One region of the Streptomyces sp. NPDC053665 genome, then DNA from elsewhere that is predicted to be linked to it. Evidence: riboswitches for the same ligand, from Rfam matches in the RefSeq annotation. Region 1 holds a riboswitch; the other holds the start of a gene.
The links. Region 1 has a riboswitch for cyclic di-AMP ahead of ACZ6ZN_RS13505 (transglycosylase SLT domain-containing protein). Riboswitches for the same ligand answer to the same signal wherever they lie in the genome.

Region 1 (11,098 bases):
GTGGTGGCCGACCCGCTGATCGGGACGCTGCACAACTCGGCCGCGTACATGGGGATGCGGTTCGGCGGGGTGCTGCTCGGCAACGGCAGCAAGCCCGGTGACGTGCTCGCCGACACCGAGGCGCTGGCCCGGGCCAAGACGTTCTTCGCCCAGGAGGCTCCGCCCGCGCGGTTCCTGTACGAGAAGTGAGCGCCGGGGGCGCGGCCTGGTGCTCCCGCTCCCCCGGCGCGCCGGTGGGTCACTTCCCCGCGTCGGCCGCCTTCACGAGCGCATCCTTGGTGACCGCGCCGACGTAGAGCCGGCCGTCGTCGGTGACGAGGGCGTTGACCAGGCGGGTCGAGAAGACCGTGCCCGAGCCGAACCTGCCGGTCACCTTGTCGCCGAGCGAGTCGACGAAGTCACCGAGGGCGCCGCCGCCCGCCCCCGCGCCGGAGGGCACGCCCTCGCCGCCGGTGTCGAAGGTGGCGATGGCGTTCCAGCCCTCGCCGATGGTCTTCATGCCGTCGGGGCCCTCGCCGAGGTCCTTCCCGGGCTCCGGGGCGTGCCCGCCCTTGCGGGCGTGCTCCTCGGCGGCCTTGCCGAACTCCTTGCCGGCGTCCTTCTCCTCGGTGACCTTCGCACCCTTGGGCGGGGTGAAGTCGAAGGTGGAGGCGGCCGGCCTGGAGAAGTCGACCTTGGTGAAGCCGGCGTCCACGACGGCCGAACCGCCGCTCGCGGGAACCAGGGTGAACTTCAGCGGCATGCCGGTCTTCGCGTCCACCGCCACGGTGACGGCTCCGATCGTCGAACCGGACTGCTTCGGCTCGACGAGCAGCTTGTAGGCGTCGCGGCCGGCGACCCGCGCGGTGCCGTCCACCGTGACGGAGGTGGTGTCGTCGACGGCCTTCAGCACCTCCTCGGCGAAGTCCTTGGGCGTGGCGGGCGGTTGCTGCTTCTCCGCCTTCGGGCTCTGCGGACCGGTGCCGTGGTAGACCTCGCCGGACGTGCCGTCGTAGGCCCAGACGTCCTTGCCGTTGTGGATGACGCTGTACTCGGCGGCGTTCTCCACCAGGGACAGCTTCTGCCGGTCCGGGCCGTCGGCGGCGACGCGCAGGGTGTGCGTGCCGGAGGCCAGTTCGGTGAGCTTGGTGGTCGGGTCGGCGGAGGAGCCGTCGCCGCCGCCCGCGGCGCCGGAGAGCAGACCGGACTCCAGGCCGCCGAGGTTCGGCAGACCGAGGTCCGTGGTGATCTTCACCGTGCCGGACAGCTGCTCGACGTCCGACTTCGCGATCTTCTCGACGAGCTGCTGGGCGGTGATCTCCGGAAGGTCGGGGTCGCCGGAGTCGGCGAGCGCCGGGACCAGGCCGATCGTCGCGGCCGCCACCCCGATCACGGTGACCGGGACGACGTAGCGGGCGGCCTTGCGCCGCCGGGACTGCCGCTCGTCGGCCTCCCCGCCGGTCGTGCTGTCGTCGGATGCGTACGGTGCCATGTGTGCCCTACCTCCATGGTCGGCGGCGGCCGTCCGTGTCGTCCACGCACTCGTCCGTGAGCCGCCGTTCTCACCCGAACAGGTGAGGAGTGGTGTCTTCCGTGGTTCCCATCTGACCAAATCGGCCGGGCGGATACGTCAGACCGCGGGCTCAACTCCGCGTACTGCTGGGGTATGACACGCGGGGGCGGCTTCTCCCCCGACCCGTAGGGGTCGGGGGGAGGCGGGGCTAACCGGCGCGGTGCACCACGGCGTCGCACAGCTCCAGCAGCGCCGTCTTCGCGGCGCACTCGGGCAGCGGCGCCAGCGCCGAACGGGCGTCCTGGGCGTAGCGGACGGTGTCCTGGCGGGCCTGCTCCAGCGCCGGGTGGGCGCGCAGCAGCCGCAGGGCCTCGGCGTGCCGGGCGTCATCGGTGAGGTCGGAGTCGAGCAGCTCGCACAGGGCGACGTCCTCGGCGAGGCCGAGCCGGGCGGCCCGCTCGCGCAGCCGGAGCACCGGCAGGGTGGGGATGCCCTCGCGCAGGTCGGTGCCGGGGGTCTTGCCGGACTCGTGGGAGTCGGAGGCGATGTCCAGGACGTCGTCCGCGAGCTGGAAGGCGACGCCGAGCCGCTCGCCGTACTGCGTCAGCACGTGCACGACCGTCTCGTCGGCGCCGGACATCATCGCGCCGAAGCGGCAGGACACGGCGATCAGGGAGCCGGTCTTGCCGCCCAGCACGTCGAGGTAGTGCTCGACGGGGTCGCGGCCGTCCTGCGGTCCGGCGGTCTCCAGGATCTGCCCGGTCACCAGCCGTTCGAACGCCTCGGCCTGCACCCGCACGGCCTCCGGGCCGAGATCGGCCAGGATGTGCGAGGCGCGGGCGAAGAGGAAGTCGCCGGTGAGGACCGCGACGGAGTTGCCCCAGCGGGTGTTCGCGCTCTCGACGCCGCGGCGCACGGCGGCCTCGTCCATCACGTCGTCGTGGTACAGCGTGGCGAGGTGGGTGAGCTCGACGACGACCGCCGAGGGCACGATGCCCGGCGCGTGCCGGTCGCCGAACTGGGCGGCGAGCATCACCAGCAGCGGCCTGAACCGCTTGCCGCCGGCGCGCACCAGGTGCTGGGCGGCCTCCGTGATGAAGGGCACCTCGCTCTTGGTGGCCTCGAGCAAGCCTTCCTCGACAGCCGTCAGTCCGGCCTGGACATCGGCTTCCAGAGCCTGGTCCCGCACGCTCAGCCCGAACGGCCCGACGTCGGTCACGAGGGGTCTCCTGTCTGCTGGTGTCTGGCGGTGCTTACGCGGATTGTCGATAGGTCGCTGCCCTCACTCGAGTCAGCGTATCCGGTCACGTTTCGATCACCGCCAGCGCCCATGGTTACAGGCCGGGTGGTATCCGATCAGGACCGCGATGTTTTCGATCAGGTCATAAGAACAGACATTTATCGACTTACCCGGAGCAAGCGGCTCATGCCGGATTTGCCCTTCTGAGTATGCAAATCCTTGTTTGCGGAATTTGCTCCACGAGACGTGATCAGTGAGTTGGGTCACCCCCACCCTTTCACGCCCGACCTTGGAAGGCGACACGTACGGCCGCACCGGGAAAGCGAGTTGAGCCTTGGCGAACGCAAAGGATCAAGGTGCCCCATACCGGTCGACCAAGGTCAACAAGCGTCATATGTGACTCCCGTGCTTGTTCCCGACATGTGCTCTCGCATACGTTCCGGCCCTGTCCGGCGGACGCCGAATCCTGCCACCGCCCGGACACCCATCAACCGATCACTCACGCAGGGCAGGAGCGGGGGACCCAGGTAAGTCGCCGGTCCGCACAGCGGAACGGCTCGGGGTGAAGCCGCGCACGGCACACGGTGCCGTACGCGGCCGGGCACCTCCCGGCCCGAACCCGACAGCTCACCTCGCAGGCGCCGGAGAGGAACATCGCCATGCCCGGACGAGGCACGCACCGTCGCCCCCGAAGGAACCCGATCACCCGTGGTGTCGTCGCAGCCGGCACCGGCGGGGCGGCCCTGGCCCTCCCGCTCCTCGGCGCGGCCCACGCCGTCGCCGCCGAGCCGCAGAGCGCGCCCGCCGCGCACGTCCTGCCGCAGGCCGCCCAGCCCGCGAAGTCGCTCACGTACACCGTGACCAAGGGCGACACGCTCTACCGCATCGCCGACACGTACGACGTCCAGGGCGGCTGGAAGCAGCTGTACAAGGACAACCGCGCCGCCGTCGGCGACAACCCGAAGCTGATCCACCCCGGTCTGAAGCTGAAGGTGAAGGGCGCCGAGGCCGCCGCCCCGGAGAAGAAGGCGACCACGTCGCCGGCCCCGGCCGAGTCGGCCGCGAAGCCCGCCGCCCAGCCGGCCGCGAAGCCCGCCGGCGGCGTCGCCCAGGCCACCCAGGCCTCGACGAAGACCTACGCGGACAACCTGGACGGCTGGATCCGCGAGGCGCTGGACATCATGGCGCAGAAGGGGATCCCGGGCTCCTACGACGGCATCCACCGCAACATCATGCGCGAGTCGTCCGGCAACCCCCTGGCGATCAACAACTGGGACTCGAACGCGGTCGCGGGCACCCCGTCCAAGGGCCTGCTCCAGGTCATCGACCCGACCTTCGCCGCGTACCACGTGGACGGCACCCCCTTCGACCCGTACGACCCGGTCGCCAACATCACGGCGGCCTGCAACTACGCGGCCGACCGCTACGGCTCGATCGACAACGTCAACGGCCCGTACTGAGCCGCCTCGTCCAGCAGTCGCTCGAGGACGACGGCGATGCCGTCGTCCTCGTTCGACGCGGTGACCTCGTCGGCCACCGCCTTCAGCTCGGGATGGGCGTTGGCCATCGCCACCCCGCGGGCGGCCCAGTCGAACATCGGGATGTCGTTGGGCATGTCACCGAAGGCCAGGGTGTCCGCGGGCCGCAGCCCCAGGTGCTCGGCGGCCAGCGCCAGCCCCGTCGCCTTGGTCACCCCGCACGGCTGCAACTCCACCGTGCCCGGCCCGGACATCGTCACCGTCGCCAGTGAGCCGACCACCGACCGGGCCGTCGCCGCCAGTTCGTCGTCCGACAGGTAGGGATGGCGCAGCAGCACCTTGCTGATCGGCTCGCCCCACAGGTCGTCGCGCCGGTCGACCCGCACGGCGGGCAGGGTCGGGTGCGGCATGAGGTAGCCCGGCTCGATCAGCGTCAGGCCGTCCACGCCGTCCTGGTCGACCGCCGCGTACACCTGACCCACTTCGGCCTCGATCTTGCCGAGGGCCGTCTCCGCGAGTTCCCGGTCCAGCGTGATGGACCACAGCAGCCGGTCCGCGCCGGCGTCGTACACCTGCGCGCCCTGCCCGCACACCGCGAGCCCCGTGCAGCGCAGGTCGTCCAGGAGCGGCCGCACTCTCGGCGCCGGGCGGCCCGTCACCACGAGGTGCTGGGCGCCGGCGTCCGCCACCCGCGCGAGCACGGCGAGAGACCGGTCGGACAGGGTGTCGTCGCCGCGCAGCAACGTCCCGTCCAGATCAGTGGCGATGAGTGAATACGCGAGGGGTGCGGCCATGATCAGAGAATACGGACAGCGGGCCCCTTCGTTTCATCGCGCGGCGGACGCCGATTGCCCGGTTGAGGGCCTCTGCACCGGTTGGCAACAACTTGCTCCGCTACCTACCCGAGGGACCGTCCCGGGCGGTACCTTCCCTGTGTCCAGGGGGGACTTGATCGGGGGGTCGGGTTGAGCAGTGGACGCATTCGTGTGGCCGGGCCCGGGGAGCTCGGTGAAGAGGAACGGGAGCGCTGGCGTGCGCTGCGCGCCGCATCGGGGGCGCCGCGCAACCCCTTCATGGAACCGGAGTTCACCGAGGCCGTCGGCCGGGTGAGGCCACAGGCCCGCGTCGCCGTGGTGCGGGACGGGGCCGAACCGGTCGGCTTCCTGCCGTACGAGCGGGGCCCGTTGGGGCAGGGCCGGGCCATCGGGCTCGGTGTCTCCGACGCCCAGGGCGCCGTCCTGCGGCCGGGTCTGGCACTGGAGACGGGCGAACTGCTGCGGGCCTGCTCGCTGTCGAGTTTCGCCTTCGACAACCTGGAGGCGGGGCAGCGGCTGTTCGTCGGGCACGCGGCCGAGGAGCACGCCACGTTCGTCATCGACGTGGAGAAGGGCTACGAGACCTACGAGTCGGTGCTGCGCGGCCAGTCGCCGAAGTTCCTCAAGACGACCCTGGCCAAGGAGCGCCGGCTGGGCCGGCAGGTGGGCGCCCTGCGGTTCGTGTTCGACGAACGCGACCCGGCCGCGCTGCGCACGCTCATGGAGTGGAAGTCGGCGCAGTACCGCAGGACCGGCCGCCGGGACCGGTTCGCACAGGAGTGGATCACCCGGCTCGTCGGGCAGCTGGCCCGGACCCGGGCCGCGCAGTGCAGCGGCACGCTGTCCGTGCTGTACGCCGGTGAGCGGCCCGTCGCGGCGCACTTCGGACTGCGTTCGGCCTCGGTCCTGGCCTGCTGGTTCCCGGCCTACGACCCGGAGTTCGCCAGGTTCTCGCCCGGTCTGGTGCTGCATCTGCGCATGGCCGAGGCGGCGGCGGCCGAGGGCGTCACCACCCTCGACCTGGGGCGGGGCGCCGCCGAGTACAAGGACGCACTGAAGACGGGCGAACTGCCCGTGTACGAGGGCGCGGTGCTGCGGCCGGGGGCGGGCGCGGCACTGCACTGGCTGCGCCGTGAGCCGGTACGCCGCGCGCACGGCTTCGTCCGCGCCCGGCCGCGGCTGGCGGCACTGGCGGCACGGACCCTGAAGGGCGCGGCCCGGCTGCGCCGTACCTGACACGAGTGGGGGGGAGGGCGCATGGCCCGTACGGCACGTGCGCGGGTAGAGATACGGCGGTTCCTGGCCGTCGGGGCGGTGCAGGTCGCCGAGCTGGACCTGGGTGCCGAGGAGGCGGTGCTCGTCCCGGGTCCGGGCAGTGCGCCGGTGACGTCCGGCGAGGTGTTCGTGCTGGTGCGCAAGGGCGGCAGGCCCGTGGGCACGCTGCTCGCACGGGTACCCGAGGGGGCGGACCCGAAGGCCGTGCTGGCGGCCCGGGCGGCGGTGGAGTGCGCGGCGGCACCCGGCGAGGAGCCGGAGCGGCTCGGGGCGCCGCCGTCCACGAGCGTCGTGGTGGCCACGCGGGAACGCACCGGGCACCTGGCCAGGGCGCTGGACTCCCTGCTGGCGCAGGACCACCCGCGCTTCGAGATCGTCGTCGTCGACAACGCGCCCGTGACGGACGGGACGCGGGAGCTGATCGAGCGGAAGTACGCCGAGCGCGTGCGGTACGTCTGCGAGCCCGTTCCGGGGCTCGCAGCCGCGCACAACGCGGGGCTGGCCGCCGTGACGGGCGAGGTGGTGGCCTTCACCGACGACGACGTGGTCGCCGACCCGCGCTGGCTGACCGAGCTGACCGCGCCGTTCTCCGCGGACGCCCGGCTCGGCTGCGCCACCGGCCTGATCCTGCCCGCGCGGCTCACCACCCCGGCCCAGGTGCTGCTGGAGAGCCACGGCGGCTTCGCCAAGGGATTCACCCCGAGGACGTACGACCCGGCGAGGCCCCCGGGCGACGAGCCGCTGTTCCCGTTCACGGCGGGGCGGTTCGGCTCCGGCGCCAACATGGCGTTCCGGACCCGGGTGCTGCGCGAGGTGGGCGGTTTCGACCCGGCCACCGGGGCGGGGACGGCCGCCCGGGGCGGGGACGACCTGTACGGCTTCGTCCGCGTCCTGGCCCAGGGCCACCGGCTGCACTACACGCCGTACGCCCTGGTCTGGCACCACCACCGGGAGACCTGGCGGGACCTGGAGACCCAGGCCTACGGCTACGGGGCCGGGCTCACCGCCTACCTCACGGCGGTCCTGGTGAACCGGCCCGGGCTGCTGCCGGCGTTCCTCGCGCGGCTGCCGCGCGGCCTCGCCCACGCCCGCGCGCTGACGGCCGTCCGTGAGACGCCGGGCGGGGGCACACCGGGCGACCACGACGTGCGGACCCACCCCTGGCCGCGACGGCTGTCCCGGTTGCAGCGCCGGGGCATGCTCTACGGCCCGGTCGGCTACCTCAGGGCGCGGCGGGCGCTGCGGGCGGCGGCGCGGGGGGCGAGATGAGGACGGGCGGCGGGGACCGGACGGGACCGGGCACGGGGGACGGTACGGCGGACGGCACACGGGACGGGACGGGGGACGGCACGGCGGACGGGACGGGGGGCCGCGCGGTCGTCCCGGTGTTCCTCTACCACTGCGTCCGCGACGATCCGCCGGACTGGATCGCCGAGTTCACGGTGACGCCGAAGCAGTTCGCCGCGCATCTGGACGCGGTCGTGCGCAGCGGGCGCACGCCCGTCACGATCAGCGTGCTCGCCGACCACCTGGCCGGGCGGGCACCGCTGCCGCCGCGGCCCGTGCTGCTCACCTTCGACGACGGGTTCGCCGACCTGCCCGGCCCCACCGCCGAGGCGCTGGCCCGGCGGGACCTGCCCGCCACCGCCTACCTGACCACCGGCGCCCTCACCCCGGGCGGCCGCAGTCTGCTGCCGCCCGCCGCGATGATGACCCTGGACCGGGCAGTGGAGCTGGAACGTTCCGGCATGGAGATCGGCAGTCACACCGTCACGCACGCCCAGCTCGACACCCTGTCCGCGAAGGACCTGGCCTACGAACTGCGCACGTCCAAGGCGGTGCTGGAGGACGCCCTCGGGCACGAGGTGCGCCACCTCGCCTATCCGCACGGCTACAACAGCCCGCGCGTACGGGCCATGTCGGCCCGGGCGGGCTACGAGACGGCGACCGCCGTCCGGCACGCGCTCAGCTCCGAGCGCGACGAGACCCACCGCATCGCACGGCTCATCGTCCGGCGCTCCCACACCCTGGCCGACGTGGAGGGCTGGCTGGCGGGGTCGGGTGCGCGGATCGCCCCGTACCGGGACGGGCCGAGGACGATCGCCTGGCGCTGGTACCGGCGGGCCCGGGCGGCGGTGCGCGGTCCGGAGTTCGCGGGCTGACCGAGGCCTCATCGTGATGTGCGGGTGTACAACCCCGCGGGGGTGCCGGCCGTCTGTAAGGCGCCGGAGGACGAGCCTCCGGCGCCTTTCCGTACGGAGATCGGGGATCAGGTGGGGAAGCAGGTCTGGAGAGTCGCCGTGGCCGGCGGTGCCGCGGCGGTGTTCACGGCCGTGGCCGCGGTGCCGGCCGGGGCGGCCGAGGGTGGCGTCGCGTTCACCCGTGTCCAGGTGAACGACGGCAAGCCGATCGTGATCGGGACGTCGAAGGAGGTCGCGGTGCCCGCCTCCTTCCGGATGGCGACCACCCGGGCGTGGGAGTACCCGGCGGTGTACCTCTACCGCGACAACGGGGACGAGCTGTGGCACGCCATCGAGACCAGCGACTGCCACAGGGTGAGCGCGGGCGTCTGCGACTTCGACGAGACGATGTACTTCGACCCGAGCGTGTGGGACATGCGCAACAGCGAGGCCGGGGTGTGGAAGGTCGCGGCCCGGGTGCACTTCGACGGGGACGGCGGTGACACCGACCACGAGGACCTGACGGTCGAGGTCAAGCGCAACTCCCGACTGACCGTCAACGCCTCGCCCGAGCCGGTGGACAAGGGCCGGACCCTCACGGTCACCGGGAAGGTCACGCGGGCCGACTGGCAGACCAGGAAGTACGCCTCCTACGGGGGCCGCCTGGTCAGCCTGCAGTTCAAGCCGGCCGGCACCGCCTCCTACAGCACGGTGAAGAAGGTGACCGCCAACGGCTCGGGTGAGCTCAGGACGACCGTGAAGGCCTCCGCGACGGGTACCTGGCGCTGGGCGTACTACGGCAACACCACCACCGGGCCGTCCACGTCGTCCGGGGACAGCGTCGTGGTGCGGTAGCCGATCGCCGCCGGGGCGCCGGCTACCCGAGCGGCTGGTTGAGGTACGGGTCCGCGACCGCGGTGCGCAGGCTGTCCCAGGCCGCGTCATTGGCCAGGGCGAGGTCGCAGTGGGGCCCCGGGTCGCGGTAGTTCCACTGCAGGGCCGCCTTGACGCCGTCCAGTCGCTTCAGCACGGAGGGCACCTGCGCGTACCACTCGGCCTGCCGGTCCGGGCGGTCCGTGTCGGCGGCGGTGCCGAACTCGGAGAGCATCAGCGGCTTGTCGCCGGAGATGTGCTCGCGGATCCACGCGTGCGTGGCGTCCTGGGTCCGGGCGAAGCTGCGCCAGCCGGTGTCGTGGCAGCGGTAGTAGTTGTACTGGTTGTAGCCGACCCAGTCGACGTAGTCGTCGCCCGGGTACATCGCCTTCATCGTGTCGGCGTGGTCGAGGTAGCCGGTGGTGATCCACGTCCACACCACGTTGCGGACGCCCAGGTCCCGGAACCGGTCGTGGATGTGCCGCCAGGCGCGCACGAACTCCGCCGGGGTGCCGTTGGCGGGGGTGCGGGTGTCCATCTCCAGGTCGAAGGAGAGGAACACCTTCCTGCCGTAGTCCTTGACGCGCCGGGCCTGGACGTCGATGACCCGCTCGTCCAGTTCCCCGGCGGCGATCTGCCTCCACGTCGGCTGCTGCCTCCTCGTGCCGCCCCACCACTTGCTCTCCCAGGACAGCAGCAGCATGCGGTCCCGGCCGACCTGCCGCTCCTCCGGGGTGAGTAATTGGCCCTCGCGGCGGGCCCCCTCGGGCAGCGACATGTCGTGGTACGTGTACACGATGTCGAGCTTGCGGCCCACGCGGCGCTCGTAGGCGGCGACCTTCTCCGGCAGGTCGTCCCGCTCGTGCGGCACGAACGCGCCGAACCAGGCCCCGCAGGGCGGCTCCAGCAGGGCCGTCGGACGGCAGTCGGCCCGGGAACCGGTGGCTCCCGGCTCCGGACCCGACGCGTTGCGCAGCGCCAGGACGGCGACCAGGACGGCGCTCACCACCGTCGCGGACGTGAGCAGGAGCCGGCGCCGCTTCGAGGCGAACGGCCCGCCGGGGCGCCGCCCGGTGGAGCGCTCCGGGCGGTGCTGCCCGGCCCGGTCCGGGCCGCGGCGGAGGAAGGGGCGGGGACGGTCGAACCTCACTGGGCGGTACCCTCCGGTGTCGTCGGCGTCGTCCGCGCCCGCGGGGAGGCGCGCAGCGGCGGACAGAACGCGGCGATGGTGGTGAGCAGGGTCAGCGTCAGCAGCACGCGCTGCGCGCTGAAGGTGTGCGTGGCGATCAGGACGGTCGCGACGAGCATCACGGCCGCGACGGACACGAACAGGGCCAGCATCAGCCGCTCCAGCAGGTCGGAGCGGCGCGCGAACGTCGCCTCACGGCCGGCGGCCGGGCCTTCGGCGGGGTGGGCCGCCAGGGCGGGAGCGCACACCCGGACCAGGGCGGCGCCCGGTCCCGCCGCCAGGAAGAGCACGACGGCCGCGCCGCGCAGCGGTGATCCGCCGGGCAGGGCGAGCGCGGCGAGGGCCAGCCAGCCCCCGAACGGGGGCGCCGTCCGGGCCAGGAGTTCCCGCGGTGTCATCGCTGCGCTCCCCCTGACTGCTTCAGTGCGTAGAGCCACCCGGCGCCGTTCTCCGCCACGAGCTCGAACCGCGGCGAGGCCGCGACGGAGTCCCGGATGCGGTCCAGCTGCGCCTTCGTGAGCTGCCCGTTCATCTCGGAGTTGGCGTACTGCCCCTG
Region 2 (11,098 bases), on a different contig from region 1:
GTCGAGGAAGAGCAGTCCAAGGAGTCACAGGAATGACCACCGCCGAATCCGCGTCGGAGTCGTCGCAGGCCGGGGAGTTCGACCTCGGCGCGCTGCTGGCCGAGCGCGGGGCCGAGCGCTACGAGCTGCACACCCGGTACCTCAACCACCAGCTCCCGCGCATGCTGCACACCATCGGCTTCGACAAGGTCTACGAGCGCGCCGAGGGCGCCTACTTCTACGACGCGGACGGCAACGACTACCTGGACATGCTCGCCGGGTTCGGGGTGATGGGGCTCGGCCGCCACCACCCCGTCGTCCGCAAGGCGCTGCACGACGTCCTCGACGCCCGGCTCGCCGACCTGACCCGCTTCGACTGCCAGCCGCTGCCCGGCCTGCTGGCCGAGAAGCTGCTGGCGCACAGCCCGCACCTGGACCGGGTGTTCTTCGGCAACAGCGGCACCGAGGCGGTCGAGGGGGCACTGAAGTTCGCCCGGTTCGTCACCGGCAGGCCCAGGGTCCTGTACTGCGCGCACGCCTTCCACGGCCTGACCACCGGCGCGCTGTCCGTCAACGGCGAGTCCGCCTTCCGCGACGGCTTCGCCCCGCTGCTGCCCGACACGGCCGTGCCGCTCGGCGACCTCGACGCGTTGGAGCGGGAGCTGGACAAGGGCGACGTCGCGGCCCTGATCGTCGAGCCGATCCAGGGCAAGGGCGTGCTGGAGGGCCCGCCCGGCTGGCTGCGGGCCGCGCAGGAGCTGCTCCACCGGCGCGGGGCCCTGCTCATCGCCGACGAGGTGCAGACGGGCCTCGGCCGTACCGGCGACTTCTACGGCTACCAGCACGAGGACGGCGTGGAGCCGGACCTGGTGTGCGTGGCGAAGGCGCTGTCGGGCGGCTACGTCCCCGTCGGCGCCACCCTCGGCAAGGAGTGGATCTTCAAGAAGGTCTACTCGTCCATGGACCGGGTTCTGGTCCACTCGGCGAGCTTCGGGTCCAACGCCCAGGCCATGGCGGCCGGCCTGGCGGTGCTGTCGGTGATGGAGAACGAGCAGATCGTCGCCGGCGTCCGGGCCACCGGCGAGCTGCTCAGGTCCCGGCTCGCGGCGCTGACCGACCGCTACGAGATGCTCGCCGAGGTGCGCGGCCGGGGGCTGATGATCGGCATCGAGTTCGGCCGTCCGAAGTCGCTGAAGCTGCGCAGCCGCTGGGCCATGCTCCAGGCGGCCCGCAAGGGGCTGTTCGCGCAGATGGTCGTGGTGCCGCTGCTGCGGAAGCACCGGATCCTCACCCAGGTCTCCGGCGACCACATGGAGGTGATCAAGCTGATTCCGCCGCTGATCATCGGGGAGCGGGAGGTGGACCGGTTCGTCGAGGCGTTCACGGCCGTGATGGACGACGCCCACGACGGCGGACTGATGTGGGACTTCGGCAAGACCCTCGTCAAGCAGGCGGTCGCCAACCGCTGAATCCGGCCCGGTTTGCCTGAGAGGCAAGAAATTTGCCGCACAGGCAAACCTGCGGCTGAATGGAGGCATGAGCTCCTCCGCAAGCGAGCGGCCCCCAGCGGCCGGCTCGCCGGCCGAACCGGCCCCCGGCGCCCTGCCGGCCGCGGTCGCCCCGCAGCTGCGGGCGCTGCGGCGGCAGGCTTCCCTGACGCTGGAGGCCGCGGCCCGCGCCGCCGGGCTGTCGCCCGCGCACCTGTCCCGGCTGGAGACCGGCCGGCGCCAGCCCTCCCTGCCGATGCTGCTGGCACTCGCCCGCATCTACGGTACGACGGTCTCCGAACTGCTCGGCGAGACGGTCGCCGAACGGGACTCCGTCATCCGCGCCGCCGCCATGGAACCCACCGCGGCGGGCGGCTGGACCTACTGGCAGGCCGGCGCCCCCGGCCGCGGGATGCAGGCTCTGCGCGTGCACGTCCCCTTCGGCTCCCAGGGCGACATCGTGCGCGTCCACCCCGGGGAGGAGTGGCTGCACGTGCTGCGGGGCCGGCTCCGGCTGCGCCTGGCCGACACCCTGCACCGGCTGGCGCCCGGCGACAGCGCCCACTTCGACTCGCTGACCCCGCACCGCATCGCCGCCGAGGACCACGACGGCGTCGACCTGCTCTTCGTGCACACCCTGCTGCAGAGCCCCACGGCCGCCCTGTGCCTGGGCCCCAACCCTGGAGAGACGACATGAGCGACTTGGAGGAGAAGTTCCCCCGGGCCCTGTGGGTGCGCCTGCTGGTCTACCTGATCCTGGGACACGTCTTCGCCGCCTTCATCTACCTGCTGTTCGAGGTCGGGACGAAGTAGATCGCGGCCGGGGCCGGGGTCCGGGAGGGCCTCAGTCCAGCAGCCGCTCGCGCAGCCGCTCCCGGGTCTCGGGAGCGAGCCCCAGCCCCTGCTCCAGATAGGCGTCCACCCCGCCCCAGGTCTCCTCGATCGTGTCGAAGGCGGCCGTCAGGTACTCGGCGCGCGCGTCGAACAGGGGGCTGAGAAGTTCCATGACCTCGGGGGAGTACGCCGAGGCGTGCGAGCTGCTGCGGTGGACCTTGTAGCGGCGGTGCTTGGCGTTCGACTTCAGGTAGTCGTCGACGATCGCCTCCCGCTCGACGCCCACCGCCAGCAGCGTCACCGCCACCGACAGCCCCGCGCGGTCCTTGCCGGCCGCGCAGTGCATCAGTGCCGGGACGCTGTCCTGCGCCAGCGCGTGCAGGACCCGGGAGTGCTCGCCGGTGCGGTCCTTGACGATCGAGCGGTACGAGGCGATCATCCGGGCCGCGCCCTTGCCGTCGGCCAGGATCGCGCGCAACTGGTCCAGGTCGCCGTCGCGGACCATCGTCCAGAACTCGGCGCCGTCGGCCGGGTCGCTCAGGGGCAGGTTCACGTTGCGCACACCCGGCAGCGTGACGTCCGGCCCCTCCAGCTTCTGGTCGGCCGCGTTGCGGAAGTCGAAGATCGTGTGCAGGCCCAGTCCGGCCAGGAAGGCGGCGTCCTCCCCGGTCGCGTGCGCGAGGTGGCCGCTGCGGAACAGCACGCCCGGGCGCACCCGCCGTCCGTCCACCGTCGGCAGTCCGCCGACGTCGCGGAAATTGCGCACTCCGGTCAGCTCGGGCTCCGTCGACGGGACCTGCTGTGTCACGAGGGCTCCTCCCCATCGGTGCCCGCCGCCGCGGCTCGCCGGCGGGCACCACCCGACGATACGACATGCCTGCCTGGGGCAATCAGGTGTCCACAGGCGTCGCCGGCCGTCCCGGCCCTCGAGGGGCGGGCGACGGGGCGGCGGCCTCCCCGGTGCCGGGATCGTCGTCCATGTTGAGCGGAAGTGGCCGTTTGGTCCGAATGAGGCGCTTCGGCCGCTTCGCCACAACGTGCCCTGGTCGGCGCCGAGATGGGGCGAGGAGGCGTGACCATCGTCATATCCGTGACGATGTGTTGTCGCCATGTGCACGTAATTCAGGCGATTATCCGGGACATTGGGAAAAGCCGAAGATCGTGGATCCACGCTCGGTGACGGCGGAGAACACCGGCGCCTCAGGGAAAACACCGTCACGCGCAACCACAGGCTTGTCCCTTCGCGTCCCGGTCGCTTACGTTCCACACCGATCCGGACGGACGCCTAATCCTGCCGCCGCCCGGTGCCCGCACACACTGACCCGACGTACGGCAGGAGCGGGGGACCCACAGGTACGACGCCTGTTCCGGTTCCCGGAACGGCTTGGGGTTCAGTCGCGCCACGGCGCGGCCGGGCATCTCCAGCCCGCACCCGACAGCTCACCTCGCAGGCGACGGAGAGGAATTCGCCATGCCCGCGAAGGGTAAGCACCGCCGTCCCAAGACCCAGCGTTTCACCCGCTCCATCGCCGTCGCCGGCACCGGCGGCGCCGCTCTCGCGCTGCCGCTGATGGGAGCCGCCGGCGCCCACGCCGCCACCCCGCAGACGGCTCCGGACAAGGCGGTCCAGTCCGCTCCGGCCCCGGAGAAGAAGGCCGCCGAGAAGACCGCCGGCGCCCGCACGTACACCGTGAAGGCCGGCGACTACCTCGCGAGGATCGCCGCCGACCAGCACGTCAGCGGTGGCTGGAAGAAGCTGTACGCGGACAACCGCGACGCCGTCGGCGACGACCCGTCGCTGATCCACCCGGGCCTGAAGCTCTCCCTCGGCAAGAAGGCCGCCGCGAGCCAGGCCCCGGCGAAGCCCGCCCCCAAGGCCTCGGCGGAGAAGCCCGCGAAGAAGTCCGCCGCCGAGTCCTCCGCGGACACCTCCGCCAAGGCCGGCACCGCCGCGAAGCCGGCCGCCGCCGCGCCCGCCGCCCAGAGCAACGCCAGTGGCTTCTCGCTGCCGGTGGACGGCGCGTCCGTCGGCACCCCCTACCGCATGTCCGGCAGCATGTGGTCCAGCGGCTACCACACCGGTGTCGACTTCGTCGTCCCGACCGGCACCTCCCTCAAGGCCGTCGGCGCGGGCACGGTCGTCTCCGCCGGCTGGGGCGGCGCGTACGGCAACCAGGTCGTCATCAAGCTCAGCGACGGCAACTACGCCCAGTACGCCCACCTGTCGCAGCTGTCCGTCTCGGTCGGCCAGACCGTGACCGCCGGGCAGCAGATCGGCCTGTCGGGCGCGACCGGCAACGTCACCGGACCGCACCTGCACTTCGAGATCCGCACCACGCCCGACTACGGCTCGGACGTGGACCCGGTCGCCTACCTGCGCTCGCACGGCGTCTCCGTCGGCTGACCGACCGCACCCCCACCTGCCTGACACGCCGCCGAAGGCCGGACCCGAACGACCGGGTCCGGCCTTCGGCGTGTGGCGAGCACCCCCAACGCCCCCGTGGACATGCGTATTCCGAAGTTGACCAACCCTTGGGGAGTGGCCTTTCTCACCGCCCGTCAAGCCCTGCCTACGGTCGCGTAGGTCACATTCGAGGGTGAATCATGAACGGCTGTGGCAGACGATTCGAAGAGTGACAGCAAAGCAGTGATCGGGTCGTACGTGGCGCTGGGGGACAGCTTCACCGAGGGCGTCGGCGACCCCGGCCCCGACGGGGCGTTCGTCGGCTGGGCCGACCGGTTCGCCGTCCTGCTCGCCGACCTGAGGCCCGAGGGCGACTTCCGGTACGCGAACCTCGCCGTGCGCGGCAAGCTCCTCGACCAGATCGTGGCGGACCAGGTGCCGCGGGCCGTCGAACTGGCCCCGGACCTCGTCTCGTTCTGCGCCGGGGGCAACGACATCATTCGGCCCGGCACCGACCCCGACGAGGTGGCCGAGCGCTTCGAGCGGGCGCTGCTGCGGCTCACCGCCGCGGCCGGCACGGTGATGGTGACGACCGGGTTCGACACCCGGGGCGTGCCCGTGCTCAAGCACCTGCGCGGCAAGATCGCCACCTACAACGGACATGTCCGGGCCATCGCCGACCGGTACGGCTGCCCGGTGCTCGACCTGTGGTCCCTGCGCAGTGTCCAGGACCGCCGGGCCTGGGACGCCGACCGGCTGCACCTGTCTCCCGAGGGGCACACACGGGTGGCGCTCCGCGCGGGCCAGGTGATGGGCCTCGACGTGCCCGCCGACCCCGAGCAGGTCTGGCCGCCGCTGCCGCCGCGCGGGGCGTTCGACATGCGGCGCGACAACGTCCAGTGGGCGCGCGAGTTCCTGGTGCCGTGGATCGGGCGCCGGCTGCGCGGCCAGTCCTCCGGCGACCACGTGACGGCCAAGGGGGCCCTGTCCCCGGACGACATCCGGATGCGGATCGCGCCCGTGGCGTGAGACCCGCGCCGGGCGGGCCGGACCGCTACCGGGCGGGCCGGACCGCTACCGGGCGGGCGACGCGGCCGGTTCCAGGCCCAGTTCCCGGGCCAGGGCCTCGTCCGCCCACTGCCGGGCGCGGGCCCGGGGGACCGACCCGGGGTAGGACGTCAGCTGGACGGCGAGGCCGTCGAGGAGGGCGGTGAGGCGGAAGGCGGCCCCCGGGGGATCGGGGCAGGGGAACTCGCCGGCCGCCACGCCCTCCGCGATGACCTCGGCCAGGGCGGCCTTCCACTGCCGGTCGAGATCCTCGGTGACCTCCCGCAGCGCCGGCTCGCGCAACGCGGCCGCCCAGCCCTCGATCCACAGGCGCCAGCCCTTGGCCTGGCCGGTCGGCGCGTACCACCGCACGGCCGACCGCAGCCGGCGCAGCGCCGGGGACCGGCGGCCGAGCAGCCTGCGCAGGTGCGCGAGGTCGGCCTCGGCGGCGTGCCGGAACGCGGCGGCGACCAACTGCTCCTTCGAGGAGAAGTGGTAGAGCACCAGCGCGTTGCTCACCCCGAGCGCCGAGGCCACGTCGGCGATCCTGACCGCCGCCACGCCCCGCGCCTCGATCTGCTCGATGGCGGCCCGCAACAGCTCCCCGCGCCGCTCCGCGACACTCAACCGGACTCTCGTCACACCGTCACCCTATCCACGCGGGCACGGCCCCCGGCGTACGGATCCGGCCGGTCCCGCACGTCAGCGGTGCCAGCCGAACCGGCGCGCCAGCTCCGGCAGCCGGTCCGCCGCGAGCGCGTGCGCGGCGGACCGGGGCGTGGTCCCGTCGGCCTGCGCGCGGGTCAGCGTCCGCTCCACCAGGTCGCGCATCGCACGGCGGATGTGCGCGAACGCCTCCTCGGCGTCGGGGCCGACGTCCCCGAAGAGGGTCCACCACCACCAGGCGTTCGTCCCTGAGTTGACCACGACGTCCGGCAGCACCGTCACGCCCCGCGCGGCCAGCAGGGGCTCCGCCTCCGCCGTGACGGGCATGTTGGCCGCCTCCACGACCCAGCGGGCGGTGATCCGGGCCTGGTTCTCCGCGTCGATCGCGTACGACACGGCCGCCGGCACGAGCACCTCCGCGTCGGCCGACAGCCAGGCGTCGCCGGGCAGTTCGAGGTCGCCGGGGCGCAACACCGAACGGTCGACCGTGCCGTGGGCGTCACGGGCGGCGAGCAGGGCCTCGACGTCCAGCCCCGCCGGGTTGGCGATCGTGCCCTTCAGGTCGGCGACGGCCACGACCGGCAGACCCGCGCGGGAGAGGAACCGGGCCGTGGCCCCGCCCATGGTGCCCAGCCCCTGCAACGCCACCCGGGTCCCCGCGTACGGCACCGCGGCCCGGTCCAGCGCGGTCAGCGCCGCCTTGGCCACCCCGCAGCCGCCGACCAGCTCGTCGAGGCCGATGCCGTCCACCTCGAGGGCGAAGGCGTCCGCCAGCCGGCGCCGGGCCGCCGCCTCGTCCTGCAGCAGCGGGTACACCGCCTGGATCGAGGAGACGAGACCCGCCTCGGCGGCGGCCCGGTCCACCACGTCCTGACCGAGTCCGAGGTCCTCGCCCGTCGTCCAGAAGCTCTCGATGTACGGGCGCATCGCCCGCAGGTACCGCACCAGGAGCGGGTACGCCTCCGGGTCCCGCGGGTCGCAGTCGATGCCGCCCTTGGCGCCGCCGAGCGGGACGTAGCGGCCCGCGGGGTCGTAGTGCAGGGCCTCCTTCAGCGTCATGCCGCGGGCCAGACCCGTCACCTCGTCCAGGGTGCAGCCGGGCCGCATCCGCAGACCGCCGCTGGCGACACCGCGCACCAGCCGGTCGACGACCAGGAAGCCCTGCCGGCCGGTGAGGTGATCGGTCCAGGTGAGGGACATCCAGGGACTGGCCATACGGGCTCCTTCGCCACCGGGCTACTGAATCGCCGGTCAGTATCCCCCCTCGCGGGGCGCCGGTGCACGGGTGGGGCCGGAGGGGCCGACCATAATGGAAAGCCTGACCGACTCCACTTGGAGGTACCGTGGCCGGTTTCCGTACCCTGAGCTCCGGGCTCCGCGCGCTGCGCCCCGGGGCGTTCGGCGCGGACCCGAGCGGCGAGCGCATGGCGCGCATCCGCCGATCGCCCCATTTCGCGGACGGGGTCTTCCAGAACCCCGGCGGCCCCGCGCGGACCCGGCCCTCGGGCTCCACCCTGGACTTCGCGAAGGTCTTCTTCGACAAGGAGACCCGCCCGCGGCGCACCCCGCAGGGCGCCGTGCCGGTGCACTCCACCACGCTCGCGGACATCGCCCGGCCCCCGGCCACCGGCCTGCGGCTGACCTGGACGGGGCACTCCAGCGTCCTCGCGGAGATCGACGGCCGGCGGGTCCTGTTCGACCCGGTGTGGGGCGAGCGCTGCTCGCCGTTCCCCTTCGCCGGCCCCAAGCGGCTGCACCCCGTCCCGCTGCCGCTCGCCGCGCTCGGACCGGTCGACGTGGTGGTCATCTCGCACGACCACTACGACCACCTTGACATGCCCACCATCAAGGCGCTGGCCGGCACGGACACGCTCTTCGCGGTCCCGCTCGGGGTCGGCGCCCACCTGGAGCGCTGGGGCGTGGCGCCCGGCCGGCTGCGCGAGCTGGACTGGCACGAGTCGACCGAGGTCGGCGGTCTCACCCTCACCGCCACCCCCGCCCGGCACTTCTGCGGCCGCGGCCTGCGCAACACCCAGCACACCCTGTGGGCCTCCTGGGTCGTCCAGGGCGAGGAGCACCGGATCTACCACAGCGGGGACACCGGCTACTTCGACGGCTTCAAGGAGATCGGTGCCGCGCACGGCCCGTTCGACGCCACCATGATCCAGATCGGCGCCTACTCCGACTTCTGGCCGGACATCCACATGACCCCGGAGGAGGGCATGCGCGCCCACCTGGACCTCCAGGGCGGGCCGGACCACGGCCTGATGCTGCCGATCCACTGGGCGACCTTCAACCTGGCCACGCATCCGTGGGCGGAGCCGGGCGAGGGGACGCTGCGGGCCGCCCGCGCCGTGGGGGCCCGGATCGCCCTGCCCCACCCGGGCGAGCCGTTCGAGCCGACGGCCGAGTCCGTCCCCTCGGAGCCGTGGTGGCGCGGGGTGGCGCTCGCTTCGTCGGGCCGCCGTCCGGCGGCCGTCGAGGCCGTCACCGACAGCACGATCAAGACGGTGTCCGACCGGGCAGCCGTGGCCCAGGCCGATACGGTGAGTGACGGTGACCGGAAGGCCGGTACGGGCACCGAGGGCGCCGAGTCGCTTCCGGCGGGCTGAGCCGGGGCGCACGAACGATGGACGGCGAGGGCCGGGGAGCGGATGGCTCCCCGGCCCTCGCCGTCTTCGTGTGACCGTCTCTGACCAGGTCGGATCGCACTGCTGCCGTTCCTGACCGAAATCCTGAGGGGGTTATCGGTCTGTCGTACGAGCCCTCATACCAGAGCGGGACGCTCTCCGTATGAGTTTGTCAACTGCCCACCGCACATGATGCGCTGACGACTACTGTCAGTGGCCGTCGGGAAACGGACGGACCAAGGAGCGGGGGCCGGCACGTGCAGGCGCAAGGCGGACGAGGGAGTCGACGCGGCGGGGACCCCCGCTGCCCGCGCACCACCGACGCCGGCGCCGCCGCGGGCCCCGGCCCGGGACGCCACGCCAACCCGGACCGGAACGCCGCCGGACGGCCGCGGAGCGAGGCCGCCGACACCCGCGGCGCACGGCAGCGGCCACGCGAAGCCGGGCGCACCACCCAAGGCGCCCCGGCGCGCCAGCGGCCACGCGAACCCCGGCGCACCACCGCGAGCGCCCCTGGCCCCGACGCCCGACGGACCAGCACGAGGACACCGATGTCACACCTCCGGCCACCGGCCGCACGCGCAGACCGCCGTGAGGGCGGGCGGCACGGGCGGCCGGCCTCTCGCCCCGCACCCGCGCTGCCCGAGACCCACATACGGTCCCAGTTGCTGCGCATCGCCGTGCTGCCGCCGGTCGCCGTCGCCCTCAGCGGCTGCGCGGCCGTCCTTTTCACCGTCCGTTCCACCGGCGCACGCCCCGGGCTCACCCTGTGGGCCGTGCTCGCCGGCGCGCTGTCGGTGACCCTCGTCGCCCTCGTCGTGGCCGCGGTGGCCGCCGGCCGCGCCGCCCGGTCCGTGCACGACCGCGTCGGCGTCCTGCGCCGCGCCACCGCACGGCGCGAGGCCGACCTGCGGGCCCTGGTGGAGGCGCTGCGGCGCGGCGACGGACCGCCGCAGGCCGGGACGCGGGACCACAGCGGCGGCCCCGGCGCGGACACCGACGACCTCGATCTGCTCAGCGCCGATCTGACCCGGGCACACGACAGCGCGGTCACCGCCGTCGTGCAGGCCTCCCAGCTCTCCAGCCAGGCGGGGAGCGAGCAGAAGCTCGAGGTGTTCGTGAACCTCGCCCGGCGGCTGCAGTCGCTGGTCCACCGCGAGATCTCCATCCTCGACGAGCTGGAGAACGAGATGGAGGACCCCGACCTGCTCAAGGGGCTCTTCCACGTCGACCACCTCGCCACCCGCATCCGCCGTCACGCCGAGAACCTCGCGGTGCTCGGCGGGGCCGTCTCCCGGCGGCAGTGGAGCAACCCCGTCGACATGACCGAGGTGCTGCGGTCGGCCATCGCCGAGGTCGAGCAGTACTCCCGGGTCAAACTCGTCCCGCCGATCGACGGGCAGCTGCGCGGGCACGCCGTCGCCGACGTCATCCACCTGCTGGCCGAACTCGTCGAGAACGCCACGGTGTTCTCCGCCCCGCACACCCAGGTCCTGCTGCGCGCCAATCTCGTCACGTCCGGGCTCGCCGTCGAGGTCGAGGACCGCGGCCTCGGCATGCCCGTCGAGGAGCAGACGCGGATGAACGCGCTGCTCGCCGACCCGGACCAGGTGAACGTCGCACGGCTCCTCGCGGACGGCCGCATCGGCCTGTTCGTCGTCTCGCAGCTCGCCCGGCGGCACGGCATCACCGTCCGCCTCCAGTCCAACATCTACGGCGGCGTCCAGGCCGTGCTCGTGGTGCCGCAGGCGCTGCTCGGGGCGGAGGCCGGGGCGCCGGCGGCGGGTGCGGAGCCGCAGGGTGGGGTCGTGACGGGTGCGGTGGCGACGGGCGGGCAGCCCTCCCCGCTCCCACAGCTGCCGCGGACCGGGCAGGCAGGGCAGTCCGATCAGGCCGGGCAGTCCGGGCAGGCCGGGCAGCACCGACAGGTCGGCGGGAGCGGGCCGGGCGGGGAGAGCGGGCAGGGGGGAAGGCACGCGGCGAACGGCCGGTCCGCGGCATCCGCTCCGACCCCGACGGGTGCCGGTGGCGGTGCCGACGCCGTACCCGAC

Region 2: linked by a shared signal. The riboswitch ahead of ACZ6ZN_RS03195 (M23 family metallopeptidase) and the one ahead of ACZ6ZN_RS13505 (transglycosylase SLT domain-containing protein) in region 1 are both predicted to bind cyclic di-AMP.

The regions. Positions count from the first base shown of each region.
Region 1 covers NZ_JBVJKK010000003.1:122,518-133,615, reverse strand. The annotation lists gene ACZ6ZN_RS13520 (flavodoxin family protein) at 1-189, shown strand, start outside; gene ACZ6ZN_RS13515 (LolA family protein) at 239-1,471, opposite strand; gene ACZ6ZN_RS13510 (polyprenyl synthetase family protein) at 1,701-2,711, opposite strand; cyclic di-AMP (ydaO/yuaA leader) riboswitch at 3,219-3,388, shown strand; gene ACZ6ZN_RS13505 (transglycosylase SLT domain-containing protein) at 3,392-4,192, shown strand; gene ACZ6ZN_RS13500 (HAD family hydrolase) at 4,156-5,004, opposite strand; gene ACZ6ZN_RS13495 (GNAT family N-acetyltransferase) at 5,191-6,261, shown strand; gene ACZ6ZN_RS13490 (glycosyltransferase family 2 protein) at 6,283-7,569, shown strand; gene ACZ6ZN_RS13485 (polysaccharide deacetylase family protein) at 7,686-8,462, shown strand; gene ACZ6ZN_RS13480 (hypothetical protein) at 8,574-9,335, shown strand; gene ACZ6ZN_RS13475 (glycoside hydrolase family 26 protein) at 9,358-10,503, opposite strand; gene ACZ6ZN_RS13470 (hypothetical protein) at 10,500-10,940, opposite strand; gene ACZ6ZN_RS13465 (glycosyltransferase) at 10,937-11,098, opposite strand, start outside.
Region 2 covers NZ_JBVJKK010000001.1:732,071-743,168, reverse strand. The annotation lists gene dxs (1-deoxy-D-xylulose-5-phosphate synthase) at 1-36, shown strand, start outside; gene ACZ6ZN_RS03215 (aspartate aminotransferase family protein) at 33-1,448, shown strand; gene ACZ6ZN_RS03210 (helix-turn-helix domain-containing protein) at 1,516-2,163, shown strand; gene ACZ6ZN_RS03205 (DUF6126 family protein) at 2,160-2,279, shown strand; gene ACZ6ZN_RS03200 (tyrosine-protein phosphatase) at 2,311-3,108, opposite strand; cyclic di-AMP (ydaO/yuaA leader) riboswitch at 3,613-3,767, shown strand; gene ACZ6ZN_RS03195 (M23 family metallopeptidase) at 3,772-4,704, shown strand; gene ACZ6ZN_RS03190 (SGNH/GDSL hydrolase family protein) at 4,948-5,733, shown strand; gene ACZ6ZN_RS03185 (TetR/AcrR family transcriptional regulator) at 5,779-6,393, opposite strand; gene ACZ6ZN_RS03180 (glutamate dehydrogenase) at 6,454-7,632, opposite strand; gene ACZ6ZN_RS03175 (MBL fold metallo-hydrolase) at 7,761-9,029, shown strand; gene ACZ6ZN_RS03170 (sensor histidine kinase) at 9,599-11,098, shown strand, end outside.